4 regions of the Sphingobacterium corticis genome follow, and region 4 is predicted to be linked to each of the others. Evidence: riboswitches for the same ligand, from Rfam matches in the RefSeq annotation. Region 4 holds a riboswitch; each other region holds the start of a gene.
The links. Region 4 has a riboswitch for S-adenosylmethionine ahead of metF (methylenetetrahydrofolate reductase [NAD(P)H]). Riboswitches for the same ligand answer to the same signal wherever they lie in the genome.
Positions count from the first base shown of each region.

Region 1: linked by a shared signal. The riboswitch ahead of metE (5-methyltetrahydropteroyltriglutamate--homocysteine S-methyltransferase) and the one ahead of metF (methylenetetrahydrofolate reductase [NAD(P)H]) in region 4 are both predicted to bind S-adenosylmethionine.
Region 2: linked by a shared signal. The riboswitch ahead of ACFSQ3_RS11535 (5-oxoprolinase) and the one ahead of metF (methylenetetrahydrofolate reductase [NAD(P)H]) in region 4 are both predicted to bind S-adenosylmethionine.
Region 3: linked by a shared signal. The riboswitch ahead of ACFSQ3_RS11920 (O-acetylhomoserine aminocarboxypropyltransferase/cysteine synthase family protein) and the one ahead of metF (methylenetetrahydrofolate reductase [NAD(P)H]) in region 4 are both predicted to bind S-adenosylmethionine.

Region 1 covers NZ_JBHUMA010000004.1:421,773-429,061, reverse strand. Annotated here, with positions in the region: gene ACFSQ3_RS03170 (cation-transporting P-type ATPase) at 1-576, shown strand, start outside; gene ACFSQ3_RS03165 (hypothetical protein) at 673-831, opposite strand; gene metE (5-methyltetrahydropteroyltriglutamate--homocysteine S-methyltransferase) at 1,000-3,312, opposite strand; SAM riboswitch class I at 3,386-3,501, opposite strand; gene ACFSQ3_RS03155 (response regulator transcription factor) at 3,565-4,254, opposite strand; gene ACFSQ3_RS03150 (sensor histidine kinase) at 4,289-6,163, opposite strand; gene pyk (pyruvate kinase) at 6,318-7,289, opposite strand, start outside.
Region 2 covers NZ_JBHUMA010000006.1:1,288,046-1,295,334, reverse strand. Annotated here, with positions in the region: gene ACFSQ3_RS11565 (FecR family protein) at 1-191, opposite strand, end outside; gene ACFSQ3_RS11560 (RNA polymerase sigma factor) at 290-916, opposite strand; partial or broken gene ACFSQ3_RS11555 (DapH/DapD/GlmU-related protein) at 1,487-1,645, shown strand; gene ACFSQ3_RS11550 (SDR family oxidoreductase) at 1,724-2,521, opposite strand; gene ACFSQ3_RS11545 (TetR/AcrR family transcriptional regulator) at 2,614-3,192, opposite strand; gene ACFSQ3_RS11540 (DUF2891 domain-containing protein) at 3,356-4,480, shown strand; gene ACFSQ3_RS11535 (5-oxoprolinase) at 4,502-4,771, opposite strand; SAM-I-IV-variant riboswitch at 4,818-4,910, opposite strand; gene ACFSQ3_RS11530 (DUF72 domain-containing protein) at 4,948-5,826, opposite strand; gene guaA (glutamine-hydrolyzing GMP synthase) at 5,909-7,289, shown strand, end outside.
Region 3 covers NZ_JBHUMA010000006.1:1,384,724-1,392,012, reverse strand. Annotated here, with positions in the region: gene ACFSQ3_RS11945 (nitroreductase family protein) at 1-515, opposite strand, end outside; gene ACFSQ3_RS11940 (patatin-like phospholipase family protein) at 639-1,445, shown strand; gene ACFSQ3_RS11935 (alpha/beta fold hydrolase) at 1,464-2,303, opposite strand; tRNA gene ACFSQ3_RS11930 (tRNA-Arg) at 2,460-2,533, shown strand; gene ACFSQ3_RS11925 (homoserine dehydrogenase) at 2,681-3,862, opposite strand; gene ACFSQ3_RS11920 (O-acetylhomoserine aminocarboxypropyltransferase/cysteine synthase family protein) at 3,912-5,216, opposite strand; SAM riboswitch class I at 5,406-5,522, opposite strand; gene pckA (phosphoenolpyruvate carboxykinase (ATP)) at 5,835-7,289, shown strand, end outside.
Region 4 covers NZ_JBHUMA010000004.1:601,297-608,585, reverse strand. Annotated here, with positions in the region: gene ACFSQ3_RS03925 (SusC/RagA family TonB-linked outer membrane protein) at 1-2,547, opposite strand, end outside; gene metF (methylenetetrahydrofolate reductase [NAD(P)H]) at 2,851-3,807, opposite strand; SAM riboswitch class I at 3,869-3,973, opposite strand; gene ACFSQ3_RS03915 (adenylyltransferase/cytidyltransferase family protein) at 4,139-4,618, shown strand; gene ACFSQ3_RS03910 (nucleotide sugar dehydrogenase) at 4,693-5,985, shown strand; gene ACFSQ3_RS03905 (adenylyltransferase/cytidyltransferase family protein) at 6,125-6,589, shown strand; gene rfbB (dTDP-glucose 4,6-dehydratase) at 6,608-7,289, shown strand, end outside.

The sequences.
Region 1 (7,289 bases), 180 kb from region 4:
CTGTTTGGATATATTATGCCACTCACGCCTTTGCAGATTCTATGGGTCAATATGGTTACATCTGTAACTGTTTCCTTAGCGCTAGCTTTTGAAGGAATAGAAGAAGGTACTATGAAACGGAAGCCGCGAAATGCAAAGGAACCATTGTTAAGCGGATACTTTATCTGGAGGATCGTTTTTGTTTCTGTTGTTATTGCTGGAGGAACATTGTACTTGGTGCAGTATCTAACGGATCAAGGCGTGAACAATGATACTATACGAACAGTTACGATGCAAACCATAGTAATTTCGCAGTTGTTTCATTTGTTCAATTGTCGGAGTATTCATGGAACAGCGTTCGATAGTAAGTTTTTTACCAACAACGCCATTTACATTGTTGCAGTTTTACTATTTGCTTTACAAGCAGCGATCACTTACTTGCCATTCATGAATCGTATTTTCGGTACTCAGCCATTGGAATTATCATTTTGGCAATATCCCGTATACTTAGGTTTAGCTGTCTTTATTATCGTAGAGATTGAGAAGTGGATTGTTCGCAAGCTCGTTCTTTCTAAGCAAGAAGAAGAAACTGCTTAAGCATAACGAACTCAAAAATCACTTAAAAAAATGGGCTCATCAGTAACGATGAGCCTATTTTTTTATACAGGTAATGTTGTGTTATGCTGAGAATTGCTATTTTCTTCCGCCTGCAACCTTAGCAATAATCCAAATAATTAAAGCAACAACCACAACTACCGCAATCACGCCGGTCCATACACCTGCTTTGAAAATGCCTTCAATAACTTGACAACTTGTCAATAAGTTCGCGACCATTGCAAATAGCAATGTCATAGGTATAAATCTTTTCATAATCGTTCTTTTATACTACAAAACAGCACATTTTAGCTAATGTTTGATGTGGAACAAATTATATCTTCAAGAAATCGTTAATTAACAAAAATCCCGAAGTGAATTCGCTCACTTCGGGATTTGAAAAATAGTTATGTGTGATTATAAGTATTATTCAGCGCGTAAGATCTTGGCAGCTTCTACCATGGATTCCAACGCAGCTTTGGTTTCTGGCCAAGCACGTGTTTTCAATCCACAGTCTGGATTTACCCACAATTGCTCCGCTGGAACTACTGCTTTCGCTTTGCGCAACAAATCCACCATCTCGTCTTTGCTAGGCACACGAGGCGAGTGAATATCATAAACACCAGGACCGATATCGTTCGGGTATTTGAAATCACCAGCAAAAGCATTCAATAATTTCATTTGAGAACGAGATGTTTCGATAGTAATAACATCTGCATCCATCGCAGCAATATCCTCAATAACGTTGTTAAATTCCGAGTAACACATGTGCGTGTGGATTTGCGTATCATCATCTACATTTGAAGACGATACACGGAACGAACGAACTGCCCAGTTTAAGTAATCTTTCTGATCCGCTTTGCGTAACGGTAAGCCTTCACGAATTGCCGGCTCATCGATCTGAATGATTTTGATTCCTGCTTTTTCTAATGCTTGAACTTCATCCAAGATCGCTAAAGCGATTTGATAAGTGGTGGTAGAACGTGGTTGATCATTACGAACGAATGACCATTGCAAAATCGTAACCGGTCCGGTCAACATACCTTTTACCGGACGATCTGTCAAGGACTGCGCGTAAGAAGACCAACGGACAGTCATATCTTGCGGACGATAAACATCTCCATAAATAATTGGAGGTTTCACACAACGAGAACCGTAGGATTGTACCCAACCGTACTGCGTAAACGCGTATCCTGCCAACTGCTCACCGAAATATTCTACCATGTCATTACGCTCGAATTCTCCGTGTACCAACACGTCGATATCCAATTGCTCTTGTAAACGGATCGTGTTCTCCGTTTCTTCAGCAATTGCTTTATCGTATTCTTCTTGCGTGATAACGCCTTTTTTCAAATCTGCGCGCCACTTACGTACATCTTTTGTTTGTGGGAATGAACCGATCGTTGTTGTTGCGAAATCTGGCAAACCAAACTTAGCTTTCTGCGCTTCTTTACGTTTTGCAAATACCGACGTACGTGTCGCATCTGCATCAGTGATATTGCTCACACGGCTTTTAACATCCGGTTTGTGGATCAAAGGAGATGTGCGACGGCTTTCTGCCGCTTCTTTGTTTGCTTCATAACGAGCAGTGGTTGCTGCATCTACTTCGCCATCAGCCAAAACAGCTAAATCTTTTACCTCCGCTAATTTTTGTTTTGCGAAAGCCAACCAGTTTTTAACTTCCGCCGGAAGCGATTCTTCGTTTTTCTCGTTATCTAAGTCGAAAGGAACGTGTAGTAGGGAAGAAGAAGGACCAACCCAAACGCGATCTTTACCCAAAGCATCAACAGCTTGTTTGATCTTTGCCAAAGATTTTTCGTAGTCGTTTTTCCAAATATTACGGCCTTCTACCACGCCTAATGACAAAGTAAGTGAAGCTGGAACTTTCGCTAAAATCGTGTCTAGCTGATCTTCACCACGAACTAAATCAATGTGTAAAGCGTGAACTGGAAGATTCAATGCTAAATCTTCGTTATCTTTCAACGCTTCGAAATAAGTCGTTGCGATCAGCTTCGTATCACCAGCCGCAGCATTTAATTTTTCGAAAACAGTTTTATAAAGTGCTTTTACTTTCTCGTCGATATCTAACGCCAAATAAGGCTCATCGATTTGAATAAATTGAGCGCCAGCTGCCGCCAGTTTGCTTACAATTTCTTCGTAAACAGGCAATAAGCGATCGATCAAATCAATGCGCTCGAAACCAGCTTCTTTTTCTTTACCCAATAATAGGTATGTGATGGGGCCGATCAAAACAGGTTTTGTATCTAGACCTAACGCTTTTGCTTCGTTATATTCGTTCAAGAATTTTTCGGAGGTCAACTCGAAAGTTTGATCTTTCGTGAATTCAGGAACCATGTAGTGGTAGTTTGTATCAAACCACTTCGTCATCTCCATTGCTGTTACGTCGACGCCTTCCGCCTGGAAACCACGTGCTAAAGCAAAGTATAAATCTAAATTATATTCACCATCAATCTTGTCCAATAATGATTCGTAACGTGCAGGCACAGCACCTACCGTTAAAGTCAAATCCAATACTTGGTCATAAAAAGAAAAATCGTTGGAAGGAATAAGCGCGATGCCGTTTTCTTTTTGCAGTTTCCAGTTGGCTTCGCGGATACTTTTTGCGGTATTAAGAAGTTCTTCTTTGGTAATCTTTTTTGCCCAGTAAGCTTCGTTTGCTTTTTTTAGCTCTCGAAAAGGACCTACTCTTGGGTAACCTAAGTTGTTTGTCGTTAACATAGTTTTATTCTCTAATTTTTATTTTCAATTGATAATTTTGCTATTAGAGAAGGCCACAAGAAACAGTGACTTCAGCTTATCTTTCCCCTATTAGTCCCTCGCAGGTAGAAGTAGAATGTAGCACCTTGTTCAAGCGACAGGTTGCTAAGGCTTCAACGGGTCTATTCCCTCTGCCTTTCTCTATAAGCACTACAAAGTTATAGAACGAAAGTAGAAATTCAAAATTTAAAATGAAATCCAGTAGGTAGGCTATTAACTTACTAATAATTTGTAGCCTTTACCATGAACATTTACAATTTCAACGTTTGGATCTTCCTTTAGATATTTGCGAAGTTTACTCAAAAACACATCCATACTGCGGCCGGTAAAGTAATTGTCGTCGTGCCAAATTTTTACCAATGCTTCCTCGCGTGTAAGTACATCGTTTTTCTTCAGGCAAAGCAATCGAAGCAATTCCGCTTCCTTGGTAGAAAGCTTTTGTTGCTGACCTTTGTAAGAAATAACTTGACTGGTATAATCGAAGAAATAGCCACCAACCTCAAACTTATCGGGAGTTTCATCTTCTTTATCTCTGGAAGCTCTTTTCAATAAGGCGTTAATACGTAACAGTAATTCCTCAACGCGGAAAGGTTTGGTAATATAATCATCTCCGCCTAATTCGAAAGCTTGCGTTTTATCTTCCATCATACCTTTCGCAGTCGCGTAAATAATAGGTACAGTTTGATCTACTTTGCGGACATCTTTACCTAAGGAAAAGCCGTCTTTCTTCGGCATCATAACGTCGAATATGCATAGATCAAACTCGTCCTTTCGGAAAGCATCCATTGCTTCGACACCGTCTTTGCACAGCACCACATCAAACTTTCCTTTAAGTTCCAGATAATCTTTCAAAAGATCGCCCAAATTTGGATCGTCTTCTGCGAGTAGTATTTTTTGAGACATAGATTTCTATTTAAAAATGTGATGAATGGTCCGATTAAGCTTGTTCGGAACTCATCAACGGTAGTGTTACTTCAAATTGTGTGCCTTTATCCTTCTCACTTTTTACCGTGATTTTTCCATTCAGAATTTTAATAATATTATTAACATAACTCAAACCCAATCCAAATCCCTTCACATTGTGGATATTTCCAGTCGGGATGCGGTAGAATTGATCGAAGATTTTTTCCTGATGATCTTTTGACATACCTACGCCTTTATCCGCAACAGATAGCACGATGGTGTTTTTCGTGTTGTAGGTACGCACGGTGATATCCGGTGTTTCCGTGCTGTACTTAATGGCGTTATCAATCAGGTTGAACATCACATTTGATAAATGTAGCTCGTCGCCAATCACGACATCTTTGGCAGCTGATAAATCGATGTGAAACTGGCCTTCAGCTTTTTGTAACTGCAATTGCATGCTATCCAATACGCTGTTTGCAAGATCATTTACATGCACTTTCGTGCGTTCCATTTTCAGGTTTTCTTTTTCTAAGCGTGCGATGTTGAGCACGCGTTCGATATGCGATCCCAGTCGGACATTTTCATCGTAGATGATATTCGCCAATTTGGCGACACGCGTTTCATTAGAAGCTATTTCTTTGTCGCGAAGCGATTCGCTGGCAATCATAATCGTAGCTACTGGCGTTTTAAACTCGTGCGTCATGTTGTTGATGAAATCTGTTTTCATCTCGGATATTTTCTTTTGGCGGAAAATGATGGTAAGCGTATAGGCAAAACAGCCAACCAATAAAGAAAGTAACGCCAAGACACCCGCTACCATAAAGCTCATGTTTCCGGCGATATGACTTTCTTTTGATGGGAAATAAATAGAAAGCAAACCCGGCGACCGTCCTTGATCTCCTTGAAAAAGTGGTGTGGCGTATTCGGTAGCATTATCAATTCGTTGGAAATCCTCGTCATCCACGTTATAGGCCGCTTGGATTATCGGCGCAGCGTTTGGCCGCGGACGAATCTGCATAAAAAACGGCGAAGCAATTCCGCGGTTATATAACTCTTTCTCTAAATAATGTATTGCTAGCTCCGGTTTAATGCGGTCCTTCAAAGGGCGCTTCGACATGGCTATACTCGCCGTAATATCATTGATAACCTGACTATCCTTTCCCCCGATAATCGCTACTGTGTCATACAAACTAGTGGCAACCGCTAATTTTTTGAAGTTAAGATCTCGGAGTTTTTTCTCCACTTCCTGCAGTTGCAAAATGGTTTTTGCATCATTGATAGGGGGGAGTGTAGCCCAAACGAAAGAGTGTACATTTAATGTGCCATCATCAACGATGGGAATTACGAATCGCGTGCTATCATCACGTGCAAGTATTTCTGGAATACGCTTACGTGCGCCTACAGTCGTTGATATCAACGGTAGAGTGGGATCTTGGATATCGTAGCTTTTCTCGATAGAGAAAGTAATTAGGTTGCGGTAGTCGGGTCGACGAACGTAGGTTTCAAAAAAAACGTTATTTACATAAGCTGCATTTGGGAAATTGCGTTTTAAATCTTCTTCCTCATTGCGGTAAAGATCGCGTGCCTCAAAGTCCTTCGTGCGGAGCTTATTAATTTGATCCTGCAAGGCGATTTGCTCTGCTAGGATAACTTCTTTCTCTTTTTGTAACTTTTTATCCTCTGCAAATTTTTCTTGGTTGATTCTTGCTTGCTTCGTTGTAAACTCATAAACCTCCTGACGCTCAATCTTATTGGCCACAATAGCCAACGAAGCTTTTACCGTTTCATCAAATATTTTTGATTTTTGCAAGTAGGATTGTCGGATGAAGTAGTATTGCATGGCAGTAACGCCTAATAGCGCCACCGACATAAACCATATAATTAGGGTAATACTTCTTTTCTTCATTATTGCAAAAGTAATTAGGCAAAACGCTGCTTAAAATGCCTTTAACACAATTTAACAGGCGATTGGCTAGAATCAACGTTCCTCAAAACAAGAACAGCCGCCAAAATCAATTTGGCGACTGCTCAATATAGTTTAAAATATGCTTAATCGAGCATTATTTTACTTCAGATACACGGATTGTGTTTGTTCTGCCTTTTTCGTGTAATGGCGTAGAAGCCGTGTTGATCACGATTTGTCCTGGCGTAACTAGTTTGTGTTCTTTCAACAACTCGTTTACATCTTGGATTGTACCGTCAGTACTTTCGAATTTCTCGTAAATGAACGTTTGAACACCCCATACTAAACTAAGCATATTCAATAATTTCTTGTTACCTGTGAACACATAAATATCTGCATTCGGGCGGTAGCTGGAAATCTCCAATGCCGTATAACCAGATGAAGTCATCGCAACAATCGCAGATGCGTCCGTTTTTTCTGCCAAGAAGATAGAACTTCCGCAAATAGCATCAGCTACTTTTGTAATGTTCACCGATTCGCCAGTATCTTTTGAGCTATAATATGGATAAGAAGTTGATTCTACGTGCGTGATGATTTTTGCCATCGTTTCGATAACGATTTCAGGAAATTCACCAACAGAAGTTTCACCGCTCAACATCACTGCATCAGCACCGTCCAATACCGAGTTTGCTACGTCATTCACCTCTGCACGAGTTGGGCGAGGTGTATTGGTCATTGTTTCCAACATCTGCGTAGCGATAATTACCGGTTTAGATAAATCACGACATTTCTGAACGATAATTTTTTGCAATCCAGGTACTTCTTCCATCGGAAGTTCAACACCCAAATCGCCACGAGCAACCATGATCGCATCTGTTTCCGCAATAATTGCGTCGATATTTTCAATCGCTTCCGGCTTCTCAATTTTTGCAATGATCTTTGCTTGAGAACCTTTTTTAGCAAGGATTTCTTTACACTGAATAATATCTTCCGCCGAACGCACGAATGACATCGCGATCCAATCTGCACCGTGATCGAGTGCGAAGTTCAAGTTGTCTAAATCTTCTTCCGTTAGAGAAGGGATAGAAACTTTTGTGTTTGGCAAGTTGACACCCTTACGTGAGGTAAG
Region 2 (7,289 bases), on a different contig from region 4:
ATCGCTTGAAGAATCTGCCAGGATTGATCTCGAGACAGCATATTTTTTTCTTCTTGAGTCGATTCTATTTCTAATTCATGTCGTAACTCGTCGTTTTGAGAGTCCAAATCGTTCAGCAAATGCTTTGCCTGCGAACGATTTAGTTTTCCTTCCCAAAATAGACGAAGCGTATTTTTGATTTCTTGTCGCATTTCACTGATAAATACGAAGCGACCGCCTAAAATGGAATGGTTGGTTTGGTTAACAAATCATTAAGGAATGATCAATTAAATGTGCTTTGTTGAAAGGTTTAGTTTACCATTTCTAGATATAGCTTTGCGTATAGCAGAACGCTGATGCTGCTTCCATAATGGCAGGCATAATTCTTTTCCACATATTGCTTAATGCTTTTGTTGGCTTGCTTCAAATATTCTGAAACCGAACCTTTGGTAATATTCAATTTTGCGGCAACTTGTTCTTTCGATTGACCATCTAACCGATAAAGCGTAAAAACTTCTTTCTTTCTAGGCGAAAGATGAGCAATAGCTTCTTCCAATATGCGACTTTGCTCTTCCAAAATATCACTTTGTTCTTTCGGATCGTCGCCCAATACATTTATGCCTTCGAAATCATCGACGAAGTCCAAATGTTCCCGCACTTTTTTGCGCAGAAAGTCCATGGATTTATTAAAGCTCACGGTGAATAACCAGTTGGCAACTGGGCTATTCTTATCCAGCCGCGCTCTGTTCTCCCACAAACTAATAAACACATCTTGCAAGATTTCTTCGGCGTATTGCGGAATATGTACAATTTTTAAAATATTACTATAAATCTTCTGATGATGTGTCCAATAAATCGTTTCAAAGGATTTTTCATCGCCGCGATTTAACCGTTCAACTTCCGAACCGCTTGGAGGTAGATTAAAAAGTAGTTTCATAGTTACAGCACATAGATTCGTTTTGGAAGAATCTATTTTAATGCAACAAAATTATTATTTCAGTCTTTCAACGAGTTATTTTGCTTGTTATCTTATCTTTAATTTAGCGTTTGTGAAATATTATGATAAAGGCACTATCCAATTATTTTGTTGTTGTTTTAATATCCTATATTTTTTATTTTGAAAGAAATATCAAACTTTATGAAGAATAATACAATCCATTATGTAAGGGGAGATCATAAATTGAAAGATGCCTTTCTAAATGCCAAAAGATTAATTAAAGCTTTCAATGATTCGGACTACGACGGAGACAATGAGCGATCAAACCTTATTACGCAACTGCTCGGATTTGTCGGCGAAAACCCTGTAATTGAACATAATTTTCATTGCGATCTTGGATACAATATCTATGTCGGAAACAATTTCTATGCTGGATATAATTTCACAGTGCTAGATATGGCGGAGGTGCGCATTGGAGACAACTGTTTGATCGCACCAAATGTTGGGCTGTATACGGCTGGACATAACATTCATCCACTAGATAGGCATAAAACAGGAATAGCAAATCCCATAATCATTGGTAACAATGTTTGGATAGGTGGCCACGTCGTTGTTGTTGGCGGAGTGACTATTGGTGACAATTCCATTATAGCAGCCGGTTCTGTGGTGATTAAGGATGTTCCCGAAAATAGTATCGTAGGAGGTAATCCTGCAAAGTTTATTAAGCAAATCGATCTGTAGTCCATCGGGTGGCGAGCTAGAAAAAATGGAAGAGCTTTCCTTCGATTTGAAAGCTCTTCACACCTGTTAAGCAAAAACAGGAAGCGATCCGCCGTCGATAGCAAAGTTTGATCCTGTTAAGTAACTCGCCGCTGGGGAAACTAAGAAGTGCACCAAGTTGGCTACTTCTTCCGGCTCGGCCATTCTTCCCATAGGAATGCCTCCGGTTTGTTCCAGCATTTTTTTAGAAGCTTCTTCGTAAGTTAAGCCTTGCTTCGCTGCAAAATCGGAAATAAATTGTTGCATTGGAGGTGTTTTTGTCGCTCCAGGAGAAACAGTCAAAACTCGAATACCTTTCGATACTAATTCGTTAGACAAGGCCTTGCTGTAGGTATTCAACGCAGATTTCGCTACCGAATAAGCTAAATTTAAATTCCACAGTGTCACGCGTCCAGCAACGGAAGATATGTGCACGATAGCACTGCCATTGTCCGTTTTGATAATGGGAATAAGATTTCTGTCAATTCGGATGGCACTCAATAAATTAAGTTGTAACTCGTTTTCCCAATCTTCATCGGTCAATGTGCTATGACCACCCATCGGTGCGGTTGCGCCACCAACGTTGTTGACCAAGATATCAATGCTTCCAAATTTTGATTTAATTTCTGCTGTCAAAGCTGCTATTTGCTCTCCAGAAGTTGCGTCCGCAGCAATAAAATGATAGGGGAAGTTTTCTTCCGATGGTTTAGTTCGCGCAGTAACGATAACTTGCGCGCCTTCCAAGGCTAGTTTGTCGGCAATAGCTCTGCCAATTCCTTTTGTTCCGCCTGTGACCACAGCTGTCTTTCCTTGAAGATTGCTGAGCATTTGAGTTGATGTTGTCATAGTAATTATTATTTTAAAGTGATCGTTTCAGAATTGTATATGAATACTCTGTTTTTATTTAAAACATTTGTTTCAGAATAGGCAAAAAAATTTTATTGGATGATTTGACGAATAAAAAATGCTGCCATCGCGCGGATTTTAGCTTCGTCTTTGTGTAAAATGTAGGATTCGTACCAGCCTGTCCAGCTACTCAAAAAGAAATCGGCTAATATTTCTGGAGATTCCTGCGTGTTGATTTCTTTCACATCTATTGCCTTTCCAATCAGCGTGCATAGAAAGTCATAGTTCACATCGCTGTCGGCTTTTAGCAACTGCTTTACCGCAGGATTACTATCGCCTATTTCGAATGCCGATTTTATTGCCAAACAGCTTTTGCCTTCGCCAAGAATTACGTTAGTGGCATCTCGTACGTACCGAATTAAGATTGCTTTAGGAGAAGAATCACTGGATAAACGCGCCTTTAAATCGCTTTTCCGAATATCTGTATAGTGTTTAATGCAGCGAAAATATAGTTGTTCCTTGTCACCAATGGTGTTATATAGACTGCTACTATTGATTTGCATCGCTTCTGTCAAATCGCGTAATGAAGTGCCATTATAGCCCTTTTCCCAAAAAACTTCCATTGCTTTTTGGATGGCTAACTCCTCATTAAATTCAACATTTCTTGCCATAACGTGGAAGCAAAGGTATAATCTGAAACGTTTATTTCAAAATGTCGTAGAACTCATTTTTGAACTATGACAATTCAAATACATTTTCCAACCTGCAAACTTTCTGTGGCAAGCTTTTTCATTTTTCCTATCTTTAAACCTCAAAACTTTAACAACCTCATACATGAATAAATCTGCACGCGTACGGTTTTCGCTGATTCCGATAGTATTAATTGCTGTTCAAGGATTGTTTTCTTGCGGAAATGATCCGGCGGAAAAGCACGTTGATCAAGAACCTGTTGAAACGAAATTTGAGTTAAGTCAACAGCAGGCAAAGACGATTTTTGACATGCCCGTGCATTGCGTCAATGTAGAATATCCAAACAAGTTAGGACAATCAATTGGCAGCGATGCGGATTTGAAACCACCTCGCGTTTTACGTCCGATTTTTTACGGATGTTTTGATTGGCATTCTTCTGTGCACGGCTATTGGTCGATTATGAAACTGCTGAAAAGTCATAGTGATTTAGATGCGGATGGAAAAGTTCGCAGTATGTTAAACGCGCACATCACCGACGAGAATGCTGCCATCGAGAAAGCTTTCTTCGAGGATAAAAACAATTTATCGTTTGAGCGTACCTATGGCTGGGCTTGGTTGTTCAAGCTTCAAGAAGAACTGATTACTTGGGAAGATCCAGATGCAAAACGCTGGGCGAAATCACTGGACCCATTAGTGCAGTTGCTCCGCGGGAAATTGATGGATTATTTACCGAAATTGGTTTATCCAATCCGTTCTGGAAAGCATGATAATACAGCCTTCGGCTTGTCGCTGATGTTAGATTACGCCATTACAGCGAAAGATCAAGCTTTAATCGATGCTATTACCGAACATGCTGTACGATTGTTTGAGAACGATAAGAACTGCGATTTCTCTTACGAACCGAGTGGATCTGATTTTCTCTCTCCATGTTTGGAAGAAGCGTATTTAATGAGCAAGTTATTAGGAGGCGATCGTTACGATAAATGGTTGAAGCAGTTTCTTCCTCAAGTTTATGAAGCTGACTTCAAACTGGACCCTGCTATCGTTAAAGATCGGACTGATGGGCAACTGGTACATTTAGATGGCTTGAATTACAGTCGCGCAGCTTGTTTGTACGGTATCACGCACGAACTTCCACAACTAAATCATTTGCGCAAAATCGCGGATGAGCACATGTCATTTAGCTTGCCTAATTTGACAAAGGAAGACGATTATATGGGCTCGCATTGGTTGGGAACATTTGCTCTTTATGCGATCACGAATCAATAAATAACCTTTCCATTGATTCCCTTAGCACGCTAAGGGAATCAATGAATTGTTTTCATCTAAATCGACCGGAACCAGCTGAATGGTAGTAAAACCATCGTCATGTGACGTAATCGGCGATAAATCCACGCCTTTTCTAGCCAAACTATTTAATACTGCCGTTCGAAACGTCGCTTTGTGCGATCCCCAAGAAGCATTACGCACTAAATCGTTGTTTAGATTGATCAATTCCCGAACAGAATATTGATGGAAATTTTGAATAAGATGTTGATACAGTTCCTGTGGTGTGTGCATACTCGTTTAGAATTAATGTGTAACCATAAACTGTATTCAGCAATGCGGGTCTGTTTTCTTTTGGACTAAATCCCGTATTATAATGACCACCGCGGTAAAAACTCGGTTGGTATTGCATCTGCAATTCTGAATACTCTACAAATCTAGTAGACTTTATTTTTCAAACCAAATGATTTTTAAAATAATTTGTCATTATTCGGTAATTTGAGATTCAACCCGAGTTCTTTATTAATTAAAGTGATAAAGTGCGTAGCCAGTAAAGGAGATTCTTTTTCGATGTTCTGATGAATGAAAAAATAAAGCTTCTGCAAACCGGCTGTTTTCCATTCCACAATTCGTTTTACCCAATCCTCCAATCGGCTGTAATCTGAAGGTGCGTTCGCCCCGACATAACGAATAAATGCAATAGGAGTGGTCAATCGCATGTGCAGCATATCTCTGCGTCCAGCAGTATCAACGATGATATTTGTTTTGTTGGTTTCTTCGAGTAAAGTGTAGAACTTTTCAGCGACAGCTTGGTCAGCAAACCAACTTTCGTTTCGTACCTCAACCGCTAGTGGATATCCTGCCGGAAAGTCTTTAAGCCATTCAGCTAGGCGATCGAAATCTTTCGGTTTATAATTATCATGCAGTTGTAGAAATCCCATGCCTAACTTTTCCTCGAATAGTACGGTCGAATCAACGAAATCCGTCACTTTTTCTTTCGTATTGAGCAGGCGGCTGTAATGACTGATCGATTGCGGAATTTTAGGAAAAAACTTAAAGTCGTTTCCCGTTTTATTTTTCCACGTTTTTACCTGATCTTTCGAAGGGGAATTGTAGAAAGTCGCGTTTAATTCAATGGAATTAAATTGCGTAGCGTAATACGTCAACTCATCTTTGGTACCCCGCGGATAGAAACCTTTTAAGTCCGTTTTGTTCCATTTGGCGCAGCCCACATACGCTTCGAATGGTTCGTTATTTTGCTGTTTTTTGAGCAAATTAAGGGTTTCCTTTGGTGTTTCAGGAAGTGAAAAATCAATCGAAGAAGGGTCGTTTACGCTGCCAAATTTCATGTTGTGTCAATCCGAATAGTGTAAATGCTAAGGTACAAATATTTGGCGTGCAAAAATCATCTTGAATATGTAACTTTGCGCCATGTCAGAAAAAATTATTATCCTCGATTTTGGGTCACAATATACGCAGCTGATTGCACGTCGTGTGCGCGAGCTGAATGTTTATTGCGAAATTCATCCGTTCAACAATATCCCTGCTTTTGATGAAACCGTAAAAGGAATTATCTTCTCCGGAAGTCCATATTCTGTTCGTCAGGAAGATGCTCCGCAGGTTGATTTTGCTTCGATGACAAGAGATTACCCCGTGCTTGGCGTTTGTTATGGCGCTCAATATCTGGCACAGCATAATGGGGGAGAGGTTTTGCCTTCTGAAATTCGCGAATATGGTCGAGCAAACTTGATGTTTGTGGATCAGGAAAATCCATTATTAGCTGGAATTCCAACGCAATCGCAAGTTTGGATGTCGCATGGTGATACCATTAAAGAAGTTCCTTCCAATTTCCGCGTAATCGCAAGTACAGATAAGGTGCGTGTTGCGGCTTATCATATCGAAGGAACGCGCACGTATGGAATCCAATTTCACCCGGAGGTAACGCATAGTACCGATGGGCAGGTTTTGGTGAAAAACTTTGTCGTAGATATTTGCGGCTGTACGCAAGATTGGACGGCGGATGCATTCGTGGAAATGACGATTGCTGATTTGAAAGAACAATTAGGAAATGATCACGTGATTATGGCGCTATCTGGCGGCGTGGATTCTACCGTTGCTGCGGTATTGTTGCATCACGCGATCGGCGATAGATTACATTGCTTCTTTGTGGATCATGGTTTACTACGTAAGAATGAGTTCCAAGAAGTGTTGGATTCTTACGAGAATATGGGATTGAACATCAAAGGCGTGAATGCTAAAGATCAATTCTACGGTAAATTGGCCGGGGTTTCTGAACCGGAACAAAAACGTAAAATCATTGGCGGCGCTTTTATCGATGTATTCGACGATGCCGCGAAGCAAATACAAGCGGAATTGCCGGATGGCGTTGAAGCAAAATGGTTGGGTCAGGGAACTATTTATCCAGATGTGATAGAATCTATTTCTGTAAATGGGCCATCTGCAACCATCAAATCTCACCACAACGTGGGCGGATTGCCTGACTACATGAAATTGAAGGTAATCGAACCGTTAAGAACATTGTTTAAGGATGAGGTTAGACGTGTTGGTAAAACGTTAGAAGTCGATCCGCTGATCTTAGGAAGACACCCGTTCCCAGGGCCTGGATTAGGAATTCGTATATTAGGCGATATTACTGTTGAAAAGGTACGGATTTTGCAAGAAGCAGATGATATCTACATACGCAATTTGCGCGAAGCAGGTTGGTACGATAAGATTTGGCAAGCTGGAACAATTTTCTTGCCGGTGCAATCAGTTGGCGTGATGGGTGATGAGCGTACTTATGAGCACGTTG
Region 3 (7,289 bases), on a different contig from region 4:
TTTGATGGAAGATCCAATAATTCATCCAATTGTGCATTTACAAATCCTTCCATCGGCGTTGCATCTACTTTTTGTTCCGCCGCAGCAGCGATAGCCATACCGAAACCAATGTAAGCTTGACGCGCAGCGTGATTGAAATGATCGTCTTTGGTTTGCGCTGCAAAACTTTGCATCAACCCATTTTTATAATCGTCACTAGATCCCGCAGGTAATCCGCGTTCATTTTCTTGCTGTGCGAAAACGCTATCCACGCGTTCTTTCGTGTATTCATCAAACGCAGCAAATACCAAAATGTGCGACGCATCCACGATTTGTGTTTGTCCGTAAGCGATTGGTTGTATTTTCGCTTTCAATTCTGGATTGGAGATTTCCAATACTCGGAAAGGTTGCAAACCGGAAGATGTAGGTGCCAAACGAGCCGCTTCCACGATATAATCCACTTTATCTTGTGATACGGCTTGGCCGTTCATTTTTTTGGTCGCATAGCGCCAGTTCAATTGTTCATGCAAATTCATATTTTTCTAATTTGAGATAACATCACAAAGCTACAGGATGTCAATAGATGTTTAAACATCTATTTTTTTATTGTACATAAAAATGACAATTTTAAATTTCTGATAAAACATTTACTTTTAGCAATGGACATCTTCAAAAGTAAACGTAAAGTTTCTTTGGTGCTCGGAAGCGGCGGAGCGAGGGGATTGGTGCAAATAGGAGTCATCAAAGCATTGATAGAAAAAGGGTACATCATCGAGGAAATCGTAGGATGCTCAATTGGTTCGTTAATCGGAGCAGCTTATGCACAAGGAAAACTCAATGAGTTGGAACTGTGGCTACAGGGTGTGACTCGAATGAAAGTATTTAAGCTGATGGATTTCTCCAATCCTTGGTTTGGTATATTGAAGGGCACGAAGGCGTTAGATTCGTTAAAATTGATCTTTCCGGATGTGCCGATTGAAACGTTGCCCATTCGTTATGTTGCTGTAGCTACTGATCTGAAAAACGAGTGCGAGGTAGTATTCGATCAAGGAAGCATTTACAATGCCATCCGCGCTTCCATCGCTATTCCTGCTGTATTTACTGGCGTGGATACTGAAAGTGGTTACTTGGTGGATGGAGGAGTTTTAAATCCGCTCCCAATCAATTACGTGAAAAAGAAACGAAGAAATATCGTCATTGCTGTCAATTTGGATGGCCGTCCTGATCCTGAATTTGGTTTGATGGCGAATAATGGCAAATATACATCTGTAAGCGTTTTGCAGGAAGCATATTTTGCAATGAGAAGGAGATTGAGCCAATTATCGGTCGACTTGTATAAACCGGATTATGTAATTCATGTTCCACATAATGCAGCTGGACTGTGGGATTATCATCGCACGGCTGAATTGGTGGAAAAGGGTCGGCAATGGACGGATGCCTTATTGCCAACCTTGAAAGTCAAATAAAAATCTATTTGTCAATCATTATACTTTAACCTGCGCCGGAATACGCTGCAAGTAATCTTTCATGGCCAGATTGAACGCGGATTCGTTCTCAAGATTCGGCAAATGTCCGCTTGCAGGAATTTGTGTAAACGTAGAATGCGCGATCTTTTCGTGCATCGTCCGCATCAATTCTTCTGAAGTCAGTTTATCTTCCTCTCCGCGTATAAGCAAGGTCGGAATTTGTATGTTTGGCAACACTTGCGTCGTTTCGGTTCGCGAAGCTAATGCTAATAATGTAGAGCAAATACTTGATAAGCTATTTCTTCGAATGCTGCTTTTAATCAATTCAACCGCTTCTTCGTTTTCCTGCGCACGCGGATTTGCAAACACATTTTCGATAAAGCCAATCGCAAATGGTCGTCGTCCGTGCGATAAAACTGCTTGGATGGAATCAAATCTTTTTTGCTTCGCCACGTTATCGTCCGCTTTGCTGTGTGTGTCACATAAAATCAATCCGGCGATCAAACCCGGAGCTAATTCATAGCTGCGTAAAGCAATATATCCGCCCATGGAGATACCGCATAATATCACACGGCCTAAATCTAATTTTCGGATGAAGGCCAAAAGATCTTTTGCGAAAACATCTACTGAGAAAAAGCTATGGCCGGACGTGGTATTCCCATGTCCGCGCACGTCGATCGCAATTCCAGTTGTTGCGTCATCTAATGCGCTTAATTGATTTCGCCACATGTTTTTGTTGAAAGGAAAACCATGAAGAAAAATAACCGTTTGAGCATCGCTCTGCGACGATTTTTTGATAAAGTAGGAGATGCTGATGTCGTTAATTCTGATTTTATTGCTTTTGATCCGTTCGCTCATAAAAATATAGTGTCGATAAATGTTTTGTTATCAATAGGATGTGATTTTGATAACATTTTTACGGTATTAAAGTTTAGAAAAAATTTGCAATAATCGAAAAAGTCACGATATTTGCATCACCAAAACGATAACGCATCGCTTGGTAATAAAAAAACTGCGCTCATAGCTTAACTGGATAGAGCACCTGACTACGGATCAGGAGGTTAGGGGTTCGACTCCCTTTGAGCGCACTTTTTTACTTCTCTCAAAAAAATCCATTCGTTTTCATTTTCCATTTCTTTACAAAATAGATTTTCTATTGATGTAATTTGTTAGATAAATCGAGAAAAATAACTGTGCAATCACGTATCAACATGATCGCACAGCCGAGGTTTTATTTACGCTAATTCTGCCAAGAAATAACCATCGCGATGAATGAGTTCGCGATTTTTGATAATATTTTGAAGATTCACTTTTCCGATTACGTATTTAAAATCCACGCCGTAGAATCGCTCCGAAATACTGTCGAAGTTTAGCGCTTCAAGTACGGATTCGTCTTCGTAACGCAGATAAACGGTGATTTCGTAGTCGGTGGTGTATTTAACCTGTTGCGATTTCAAATGTTTTTTGAATTCATAACGGTATCCGTAGCGAAGCGCAGTAATGTCGGACAGAACGGCAGAACCCGTCGGGTGACCGCCGGCACCTTTTCCAAAGAAAAACTGCTCATCAGCGAAAGCAGCTTTTACCACCACACCATTGTTTTCATTTTCTACACCATATAGCAAGTTGTCTTTCGTAACGAATTTTGGCAATACATATAATACCACTTCATCTTCGCTCAATTCCTTCGCTAAAGGAATCAATTTGATCTTGTAATTCTTTTCGCGTGCATACGTGATATCTGCCAGCCCCAGTTTGTCGATTCCTAGATTTAAAATGTCTTCCGGTTTTACATAAATGCCATACGCGTGGTTTGCAACAATGGCCAGCTTGTATTTTGGATCGAATCCACCCACATCCAAAGTAGGATCTGTTTCCGCAAAACCTAATTCCTGCGCTTTCTTTAATGCGCTATCATAATCTTGGTTTTCGTTGAAGATTTTGGAAAGAATATAGTTGGAAGAACCGTTAAAAATGCCGCTAACGCTATGCAGTAGTTCGTTGTCGTAGTATTCTTCTAAGTTACGAATGATTGGAATGGATCCGCAAACAGCACCTTCATACAATAAAGCTTTTCCGGTTTCTTGTTGGATGTTTGCCAATTCTTCCAGGTGCGTTGCGATCATCTTTTTATTTGCAGAAACTACGTTTTTGCCTGCACGCAATGCGCGCTGTGTGATCTCGAATGCTGCGTCTGCATCATCAATCAATTCTAAAACGGTGTTGATTTCCGGGTCATTTAAAACAGCATTCGCGTCGGTGGTGAATAAATGCGCTGGCAAAGAACGTTCCTTGTTCTCATTTTTGATGACAAATTTCTTTATCTCTAGATTAAGATCTTTGGTTTTAATGATGTCGTATAATCCTTGACCCACTACACCAAACCCAAACATCCCAATCGTTAATTTTTCACTCATTATTCTGTATTATTATATATTTTGTTTTTTGATTACAATCGTTAAACTCTTACAGCGTTTCAAACGCCTGTTCTAAATCGGCTTTAATGTCATCGACATGCTCTATGCCGACGGATAAGCGAAGTACGCCTGGGTAAACTCCAGAACGGCGTTGATCTTCGTCACTCAGTTGCTGATGTGTAGTGGTGGCCGGGTGGATAATCAATGTTTTAGCATCTCCCACATTCGCCAAATGACTAACCAATTCCAACGCATCAATAAATTCATGTGCTTTTTCGCTTCCGCCTCGAATCGCGAAAGACAAGACCGCGCCATAGCCATTTTTTAAATAATTCTGTGCCGCATCGTGGTAAGGGTGACTTTTCAATCCTGGATACGAAACGGACTCTACTTGCGGATGGCTTTCCAACCACTGTGCAATTTCCAATGCGTTGTCCACATGACGTTGCACACGAAGCGATAAAGTTTCTAATCCTTGTGTGAGTAGGAAAGAATTGAATGGAGAAAGAGCTGGTCCGAAATCTCGTAAACCTTCTACACGCGCGCGGATGGCAAATTGAATGTTTCCGAAGGAACTTCCTTCACCGAAAACTTCCGAAAAGATCAAGCCATGATAGCCTTCGGAAGGTTCCGTAAACTGCGGATATTTTCCGTTTCCCCAATTATAATTCCCACCATCGATAATTACTCCGCCAATTGTGGTTCCATGTCCACCAATCCATTTTGTTGCCGATTCAACTACTACATGAGCACCATATTCTAAAGGCTTGAATAGATAACCGCCAGCGCCAAAAGTATTATCAACCACCAACGGCAAATCGTATTTCTTCGCTAAAGCAGAAATGCGCTCAAAATCAGGAATACTGTAGGATGGGTTTCCGATGGTTTCCACGTAGATCGCTTTTGTTTTATCATCAATAAGTTTTTCAATTTCCTCCGGGTCGCCTTGATGTGCAAAACGCGATTCGATACCCAACCGTTTGAAAGCAACGTTGAATTGATTAAATGTACCTCCATATAAATGAGAACTTGCAACAAAGTTATCGCCGCTTTCCAAAATATTGTTTAATGCGATGAATTGTGCAGCCTGTCCGGATGAAACGGCAACGGCAGCCACGCCACCTTCCAGCGCAGCAATACGCTTTTCAAAAACGTCGGTTGTTGGATTCGTTATTCGCGTGTAAATATTTCCGAAATCTTTCAGTGCGAATAACTCTTCGCCATGCGCAGCGCTTTCAAAAAGATATGAGGCTGTTTGATATATGGGTAAGGCGCGCGCTCCGGTAGATGGGTCGGCTTCTTGGCCGGCATGTATCTGTAGCGTTTCGAATTGCAAAGGTCTTTTGTATGCCATAATAGCTTTGTTAAGTGGTTTTTGGTGGTGAAATCAATTTTAATCGCGTGGATCGACTATTCAAATAGGCAATTAACACATTCGCGCTCGCGGACAAGAAGCTACCTGAAGCTTGAAGCTAACGGATATAAAAACTGAAAACACTTCCGTAGAAGCTAATAAAAATGCTGTTTCGTTCATCTGTTCTATTATTTATATACTCCAAAACATTATTATTGTTTTGGACAGGAATTGGCACCTTTTCAATCTGTGTTGTTGGTTGCCAGTGGGTCATCGAGCCAGTCTCTCGCCACTTCTTTATAAATCAAGACCTGATCGGTTAGGGAAGGCGTTGATTTGTACTATCGACTGATATACATCAGCAAATATAAGAGTTTTATAGATGTTGCCAAATTATCGGAGAAAAAGTTTTGACTGGAAGCAACTAAAAAGAACATGAACGATATAATTTTCCGCTAAAATGTTTTAGCTATTTCGTTTAAATTAAATTAATATATAAAGTTTTGCAAATCAATTGTTTATATGTGTGTATCTGATACAATAAGCTAAAAAGCAGTTTTCTTTAGCAACACTTATCGATATTTTTGCAGTACGCAAACAAAAACAAATTGAACCGTTATGCAAAAACTTCTACAAGACTTGAATGCTGAAGTGATTTTTCAACCGCAGGGCGAAATTTTCGAAGAATTATCGCCTGCTGAACTGGTTGAGTACGCTATCCAACAAAAAGAAAGCACATTATCAGCCAACGGATCCTTAAATATTCTTACCGGAGAATTTACTGGTCGTTCCCCACGCGATCGCTACATCGTTCGAGATGCGATAACTGTCAATACAGTTGATTGGGGAGTTGTTAATCAACCTTTGAATCCCGATATTTTCGATATATTGGAAATGCAGGTGGTGGATTATCTCAATACACGAGAAGCTTTGTTCACTCGCCGTGCTAATATTGGCAGCTTCTCAAAATATAGTCGTTGCATTCGATTCGTTACAGAACTTGCTGCACAAGATTTGTTTATTCGAAACATGTTTTTGCCTGAAAAGGATACATTGAATACGGATGATTGGACAGTTTATGTCGCATCAACTTTGAAAGTAGTGGATTATGAAGCGCTCGGGTTGAATGCCTCAAATGCGGTTGTTCTCGATTTTTCTCGTCGCGAAGTACTCATTATAGGAACGGCATATACTGGAGAAATCAAAAAGAGTATGTTTTCGATGATGAACTTTGTGCTTCCTCAAAATGACGACGTATTTCCGATGCACTGCTCTGCTAATGCAGGGAAAGATGGAGAAACGGCCTTATTCTTTGGCTTATCCGGCACGGGAAAAACTACTTTGTCGGCAGATCATGATCGTTTTTTGATTGGCGATGACGAGCATGGATGGGCAAATGAGGGAATCTTCAACTTGGAAGGCGGTTGCTATGCGAAATGCATAGGTTTGAAAGCAGAGACAGAACCTGATATTTACAACGCAGTGCGCTTCGGGGCACTAACGGAGAACATGCTTCACCGTCCAAAGACACGTGATTTAGATTTTGATAACAAGTCAATCACAGAAAATATCCGCGTTTCTTATCCTATCAACTTTATACCAAATGTGGTTAAATCAGACATTTCTGCTTCGCCGAAACACATCTTCTTCCTAACGGCAGATGCATTTGGTGTTTTGCCGCCATTATCGAAGTTGACCGTTGAACAAGCGATGTACTATTTTTTAAACGGATATACCGCGAAAGTCGCAGGAACAGAAGTCGGCGTTGCCGAACCTGTCGCAACATTCTCTGCCTGCTTCGGACAAGCATTTCTTCCGTTGCATCCAATGCGCTACGCCGAGATGTTGGGCGAGCGTTTACATCGCGATCCATCCACGGAAGTTTGGTTAGTTAATACGGGTTGGATTGGTGGACCTTACGGAGTTGGTCGACGTATTCCGCTATATCATACGCGTGCTATGATTCGCGGAGTTATGCAAGGAGCGTTGGATGATGAGCATTTTGTAAAACATCCGATATTTGGTTTGTGCATGCCGGTATCTTGTCCGTTGGTGCCGGATACGATACTCGAT
Region 4 (7,289 bases):
GTTAAGATCATCCGTCAAGCTTACCACCTTGTTTCTATTGGCGCTAAATACCGGACTCATTGTCCATTGAAAGTTCGGTTTACGAATAGGGGAAATTTTGGACTCGATTTCCCATCCACTATTTTGGATCATTCCCGCGTTGAGCAAAACTTCATTGGCTCCGGATGATCGGTCAATAACTGCGCGCAAATGTTGGTTCGATGTGTTGGCGCTATAGTAGGTAATGTTGAATCCAACGCGGTTATTGAAAAGGGCAACATCGGCACCCGCCTCATATGACCAAGTGCTTAGCGGTTGTAAATTTAAGTTGGGGATGAGTGTCGGATTCGATCTTCCTCCCGGAAATGTCGGGTCGAGATTATAGTTATACGATGTCAAATAGGGAGTCATGGAACCGCTGCCTACTTCGGCGGCAGATGCCCTAAACTTCATCAAGGAAATAGCTGATGGAAGTTTCACGGCGTCCGACAACACGAAACTCATATTCAATCCAGGATATCGAAAAGCCTTCCCTTTGTTTGTCGGCGAAGCCAATGCGCTATTCCAATCATTACGAAACGAAAAATCTGCAAAAAGAAAATCCTTAAAGGAAATAGTACCTAATGCATACAAACTATTGAGCACGATCTGTGAACGATTTGGTGTAGTTACGATGACTCCAGCAGCATTTCCCAAATTGAAAATACCCGGATAATCCAGTGAGTCCGCGGCGTTCCGTTCTAAAGAGCTTTCATTGCGAAGCGTACTTCCGCCAGCTGTCAGCCGTATGTTTAGGTCGGGTGTCACCTGTTTTTTATAGGTAAGCATCACATCGGAAGAAGCCTCTGTATTGTTTATCTGCTGCGTTCTGTACATGCCCCTTCGGAACTTCTCGGTATCGTAAGGCCGTTGTTGGCTACGCCTTTCTGTATTTAAATCGAGTGAAGTACGTACCATCAATTCCAACTCGTTGGTGAATGCATAAGAAGCTTCTACGTTACCTGTGATTCCGTGGCGCTTATTCTTGTTAAGCATTTCCTGAGTAATAAGGTAAGGATTGTCAACCAAGCTACTGAATGGAAAGTTTTGTACTCGATTTTCTTCTCCAAATCGCCAGTAATCTTCCAGCCAACTTATTGGAGCGCTTGGTTGCCAAAAGATGCTCCAGTACATCAATGATTGGTTGTTGTATCCAGTTGATGGCAAATTATCGCTACGATTTTGACGGTAGTTGATGCGGGTATTTACTTTTAGCTTATCAGTAACCTTATGCGCGGCTGTCAACGACAGGTTGTTGCGTTCATATCCAGTGTTTGGAATAATCCATTTGTTGCGTAGGTCGGTAAATGAAAATCGAACCTGCGTACTTTCGTTTCCGCCATCTAAACTCAATGAATTGGTGAATGTGGTACCTGTGTCGAAAAACTTCTTTCTCTCGTTTGGATAGGCTTGCCACAAAGAACGTTCCGCGGCACGAGTTTGTGTGGCAGGGTCAAATTGGAAGTAATATTGTCCATCGAATTTAGGGCCCCAAGCCGAACTTGTACTACGCGTAGACGGACCATCAGGACCATCAAGAAATGAATGGTAACGCACACCTTCTGCACCTTGTCCATATTCATATTGATAGTCTGGCCATCTAGATATGGATTCCATGGTGCTGTTTGAAGTGAATGTTACTCCGATTCCGTTGCCAATGCGACCGGATTTAGTAGTAATGACTATAGCACCATTGGCTCCGCGTTGCCCGTACAATGCCGTGGCATTCGCACCCTTTAATACCGTAAGCGTTGCGATATCTTCAGGGTTGATATCATTAATCCCTGTACCAAAATCCGTCGGAGAATCTCCACCGAGGTAAGCGCCATGTCCCGTTCCCACTTGATTTCCACTACTATTGCTTACCACAACGCCATCAATAACAATCAGCGCATCGTTGGCACCTGTTAAGTTATTCTCACCACGTAAGATAATCTTATTAGATCCAGCTGGTCCACCGCCAGAGCGGACAAGGTTTACACCGGCAACACGTCCCGACAGCGCTTCACTCCAATTATTCGGTAATGCTTCAGTGAGTTGTTCACCTTTCAATTCAGTTGCCGCATAACCCAACGCTTTTTTTGTACGTTCAATGCCTAAAGCAGTAACGACTACTTCTTCTACTTCGCTCACAATTGGTAATAAACGTACAACCGTGGCGGCGGTAGACTCATCGGCAACTATAGTCTGCGTTTCGTACCCCAACGTGGCTATCATTATTGCACTACCCGAAGCAACCGATATGCTAAATTCTCCATTTTTTGAAGTGGTTGCCACTATTCTATCAGCAACTCGAACCGTAGCCCCCGCAACAGGTTGGTTGGTAGCTGCATCAACTACGCGTGCTGAAAATCGTAGTTGATCTTGCAGGGAAATGGCCGTTTCGAAAAGTGTTGAATGTCTTTCGGCTTGTGCCGTTTTTACGGAAAATAACAGTAAAAAAGCGATAGCGGTAAAGCGTATTCTTCGGTTATTTTTTCTGTCGAAAGTGAGGCGACCAACGGTTGATCGGGTAGATGAATCTATCATTTTTTCCAATTCTTAAAACTCCAGAAAAAAACTACAGGCAATACAAATCCTACCAGCGTTGCTCGCTGTTAAATCAATCGAAAAGTAAATATGATTTTTTTAGAATGATCTATTTGGGTGAATCCAAAATGGCACTTGTTGTTTAGTTGTTTTTTCTTTTGTTTGACGATGCAAAACTAGCCATCGTAGAATGAGGAAGGGCTAAATGTTTGGTTAAATAATTATTAACTTTCTGTTTACTAAACAAGTAATGCTTGCGGACGAATCGGCAAGCATTTAATCTTCACATAATATGTGGAATGTTTACGCTAACTTTTCGACAATACGCTTGCTCGGACCTGGATTACTCATGGTGTAGAAATGTAAAACTGGCGCACCAAAATCGATCAATTCCTTACATTGTTGTACTAACCATTCTTCGCCGACTTGACGCACATCTGCATTGGTTTTGCAGCGCTCTACCGCCTCAGAAAGTTCCTCCGGAATATCCAAGTGGAAGATGCGAGGCAAGGTGATTAATTGCTTCTTGGTCGTCAGCGGTTTTAATCCCGGTATTATCGGGACATTAATGTCGTGTTCACGACATTTGGTGACAAATTCTTTATAGCGATCTACATTAAAAAACATTTGCGTAACGATGAATTCTGCGCCCATGTCCACTTTCTTCTTCAGCCATTTAAAGTCGGTTTGGGAGTTCGGTGCTTCGAAATGTTTTTCTGGATATCCGGCTACGCCGATACAAAAATCCGTTTTAGAAGATGTGTTGATATCCTCATGTAAATACCTTCCATCGTTCATATCTTTTACCTGCTTCAAAAGATCCGTTGCATAAGCATGGCCACCTTCCGTCGGAATAAAATCTGCATCGCCTTTCCGCGCATCACCGCGTAGTACCAACACGTTATCAATCCCCAAGAAATCCAAATCGATCAACGCATTTTCGGTTTCTTCCTTCGTAAAACCACCACAAATGAGATGTGGAACGGCGTCGACTTTATATTTATTCATAATCGCAGCACAAATTGCCACAGTTCCGGGACGTTTACGGTACGAAACGCGCTCGAGCAATCCATTAGCATGTTGCTTATATAAATAATCCTCGCGGTGATAAGTAACGTCGATAAACGGCGGATTGAATTCCATCAATTCGTCCATCGTTTGAAATATACTCTGTATTCCCTGACCTTTCGCGGGCGGTAGCAACTCGAAGGAGAACAATGTTTTTCCTTGCGCATTTTTGATATGATCAATGATCTTCATACGTATCTTTTTGTTGAATGGAAGGCTTGCAGAGGATGGTGTCGCTCGCGTGGAGCTCGTCCGCTTATCGTTCCCAACGGCTAATTGGGTAGATTGTAGCACCTTGACATGCGTCAGGTTGCTAAGGCGTCCTTGGTTCTAATCCCTCGACCTTTCTCTATAAGCTATCGCAAATATGTGAAAACCGAATGGCATAACAAAATGAAGAGGTACTTTAATTTGCTTGGGAGCATTGTCCACCATTTGTCCCCGGTACATTTGGTGTACATCGTACACTACCAATAGAAAAATCTTTTATTCTTGTAATGAACAAACAAAAGAATCACACAACATGGAAAAGCAGAAACAATCGGATTACAATCCTGGACCACGCATCGGTATTACATTCTCTACGTTTGATTTATTGCACGCCGGACACATTATGATGTTGGCGGAAGCCAAAAGACAATGCGATTACTTGATTTGTGGATTGCAAATGGACCCAACATTGGATCGCCCGGAAAAGAACGCACCTACTCAAACGGTAGTAGAAAGATATATTCAGCTACGCGGATGTTCGTATGTTGATGAAATTGTACCTTATTCTACGGAACAAGATTTGGAAGATATTTTGAAATCTTTTAAACTCGATGTGCGTATTGTGGGGGATGAATATGCCGAAAAGAACTTTACTGGACGTGAATACTGTGAGAAAAAAGGCATTGAGCTTTATTTCAATAGCCGTGACCACCGTTTTTCGAGCTCCGGCTTACGTCGTATTGTAGCTGAAAAAGAAGCGGAGAAATTGGTTCGCGAAATTACGCCACAGTAGTAAAAGGCAGAGAAATCTGCTTTACGGTTTTTTGATGTTCCGTATAAACAGACATTTTAGTACATTCGTGGAGAATGAAGAAAATAGCTGTTATCGGACAAGGATATGTCGGGTTGCCTTTGGCATTGGCATTTGCTCCGCACACACAAGTTTTGGGCTTTGATATCGACGAAGCGCGTGTTGGCGAATTAAATAGTGCGATTGATCGAACGAAAGAAGCCGATCAGGAAACGCTAAAGGCAACCCTTCAATTGCATGCTGAATCAGCGGGTGCACGCGGTTACGCCGCATCTTCCTCGGAAGAGGATTTACGCGCTTTCTCTATCTATATTGTTACTGTACCCACTCCAATTGACGAATTTAACGCGCCGGATTTACGTCCTTTGCGCGCGGCAACGCGGATGTTGGGAAAAGTGCTGAAGCAAGGCGATATCGTGATCTACGAATCGACAGTTTATCCTGGATGTACGGAAGAAGTTTGCGTGCCGATTTTGGAACAGGAATCCGGTTTACAATTTAATACGGATTTTTTTGCTGGATATTCTCCCGAACGCATTAATCCAGGCGATAAGGTCAATACGCTGACCACGATAAAAAAAGTGACATCAGGATCAACTCCTGAGATAGCCTTAGCAATCGATGGGCTTTATAAAACCATTATTACTGCTGGAACACATTTAGCGCCAAGCATTAAAGTTGCCGAGGCATCCAAAGCCATAGAAAATGCACAACGCGATGTAAATATTTCTTTTGTCAATGAATTAGCATTGATTTTCGACCGAGTCGGCATTGATACGCAGGATGTATTAAAAGCAGCCGGAACAAAATTTAATTTTTTGCCTTACAAACCTGGATTGGTAGGGGGGCATTGCATTTCTGTTGATCCTTATTATTTAGCACATAAAGCCGTGCAATTAGGTTATCATCCGAATGTGATTCTTTCCGGTCGCCGCGTGAATGATTCTGTGGCAGAATTTATCGCTTCAAAGGTTGTCAAGTTGATGATTCGTAAAGATATTGCGGTCAAAGGTTCTCGCGCACTTATTCTGGGAGTAACATTCAAAGAAAATTGTCCAGATACGCGCAATACCAAGGTGATGGATTTATTTAACGCATTGCAAGATTTCGGCGTGGAGGTTGATTTAGTTGATCCATGGGCAGATGCTAACGCGTTTTGGTTGGAATACGCGGTAAATCTAATTTCATTGGAAAATGCGATGAACGGTAATGCTTATGATTCCATTATTTTAGCCGTATCCCATCAGGAATTTCTAAGTATTGATTTAAGTGCTTTGGTAAAGGAAAAAGCAGTAGTGTTTGATATAAAAGGCGTGTTGGACAGAAGCTTAGTTGATGCGCGACTTTAAGAATTTGTAAACGACCTTCCATTGGCATATTTTTTGATCAATCGGGCGTTGTGTACATCTGCTATTTTCGATAGATATTTTTGGGCAATCGATTGCCAAATCTGCGAACTTTATTATTAATTAAATGCACCATTCAATTATGGAAAAAAATATAAGAAAAGATTACAATCCTGGTCCACGAGTTGGTATTACATTCTCTACATTCGATTTGTTACATGCCGGGCACATCATGATGTTGGCTGAAGCAAAAAGACAGTGCGATTATCTAATTTGTGGTTTGCAGATGGATCCCACGCTAGATCGTCCGGAGAAAAATGCGCCGACCCAAACTGTCGTGGAACGTTATATACAGCTCAGAGGTTGTGAATATGTGGACGAAATAGTTCCTTATTCTACCGAACAAGATTTGGAAGATATTTTAAAATCATTTAAGTTAGATGTGCGTATTGTAGGTGACGAATATGCTGATAAAAACTTTACGGGGCGCGAATATTGTGAGCAAAAGGGGATTGAACTCTATTTTAATAGCCGCGATCATCGCTTTTCAAGCTCTGGCCTTCGTCGAATTGTAGCGGAGAAGGAAGCCGAGAAAAATAATAAGTAAGAAAATAAAAAATCACAAATGGATAAAACCATATTAATAACTGGGGGAGCAGGCTTTATTGGTTCGCACGTAGTTCGAGAATTTGTCAACAAATATGCGAACTACAAAATTGTCAATTTAGATGCATTGACGTACGCCGGTAATTTGGAGAATCTTAAAGATATTGAGAACGCTACGAATTACGAATTTGTTAAAGCTGATATTACGGATGCTGTGCAGATTTTCGAGGTGTTCCAAAAATATCAACCGGATGGGGTAATACATTTGGCAGCAGAATCACACGTAGATCGTTCCATTGCTGACCCGACAGCATTCGTGATGACAAACGTTATTGGAACAGTAAACTTGTTGAATGCAGCTCGTGAAATCTGGAAAGATAATTTTGAAGGAAAACGTTTTCACCACGTTTCGACGGATGAGGTTTTTGGCGCTTTAGGTAGCACCGGCTTATTTACAGAAGAAACGAAATACGATCCGCATTCTCCGTATTCAGCGTCCAAAGCATCTTCCGATCATTTTGTTCGCGCTTATCATGATACATACGGTTTGCCGATTGTGTTGACAAACTGCTCAAATAACTACGGTCCAAACCACTTTCCAGAGAAGTTGATTCCATTGTGCATTCACAACATTTTAAACAACAAACCGCTTCCAATCTATGGCGACGGGAAATACACACGCGACTGGTTATTTGTCATCG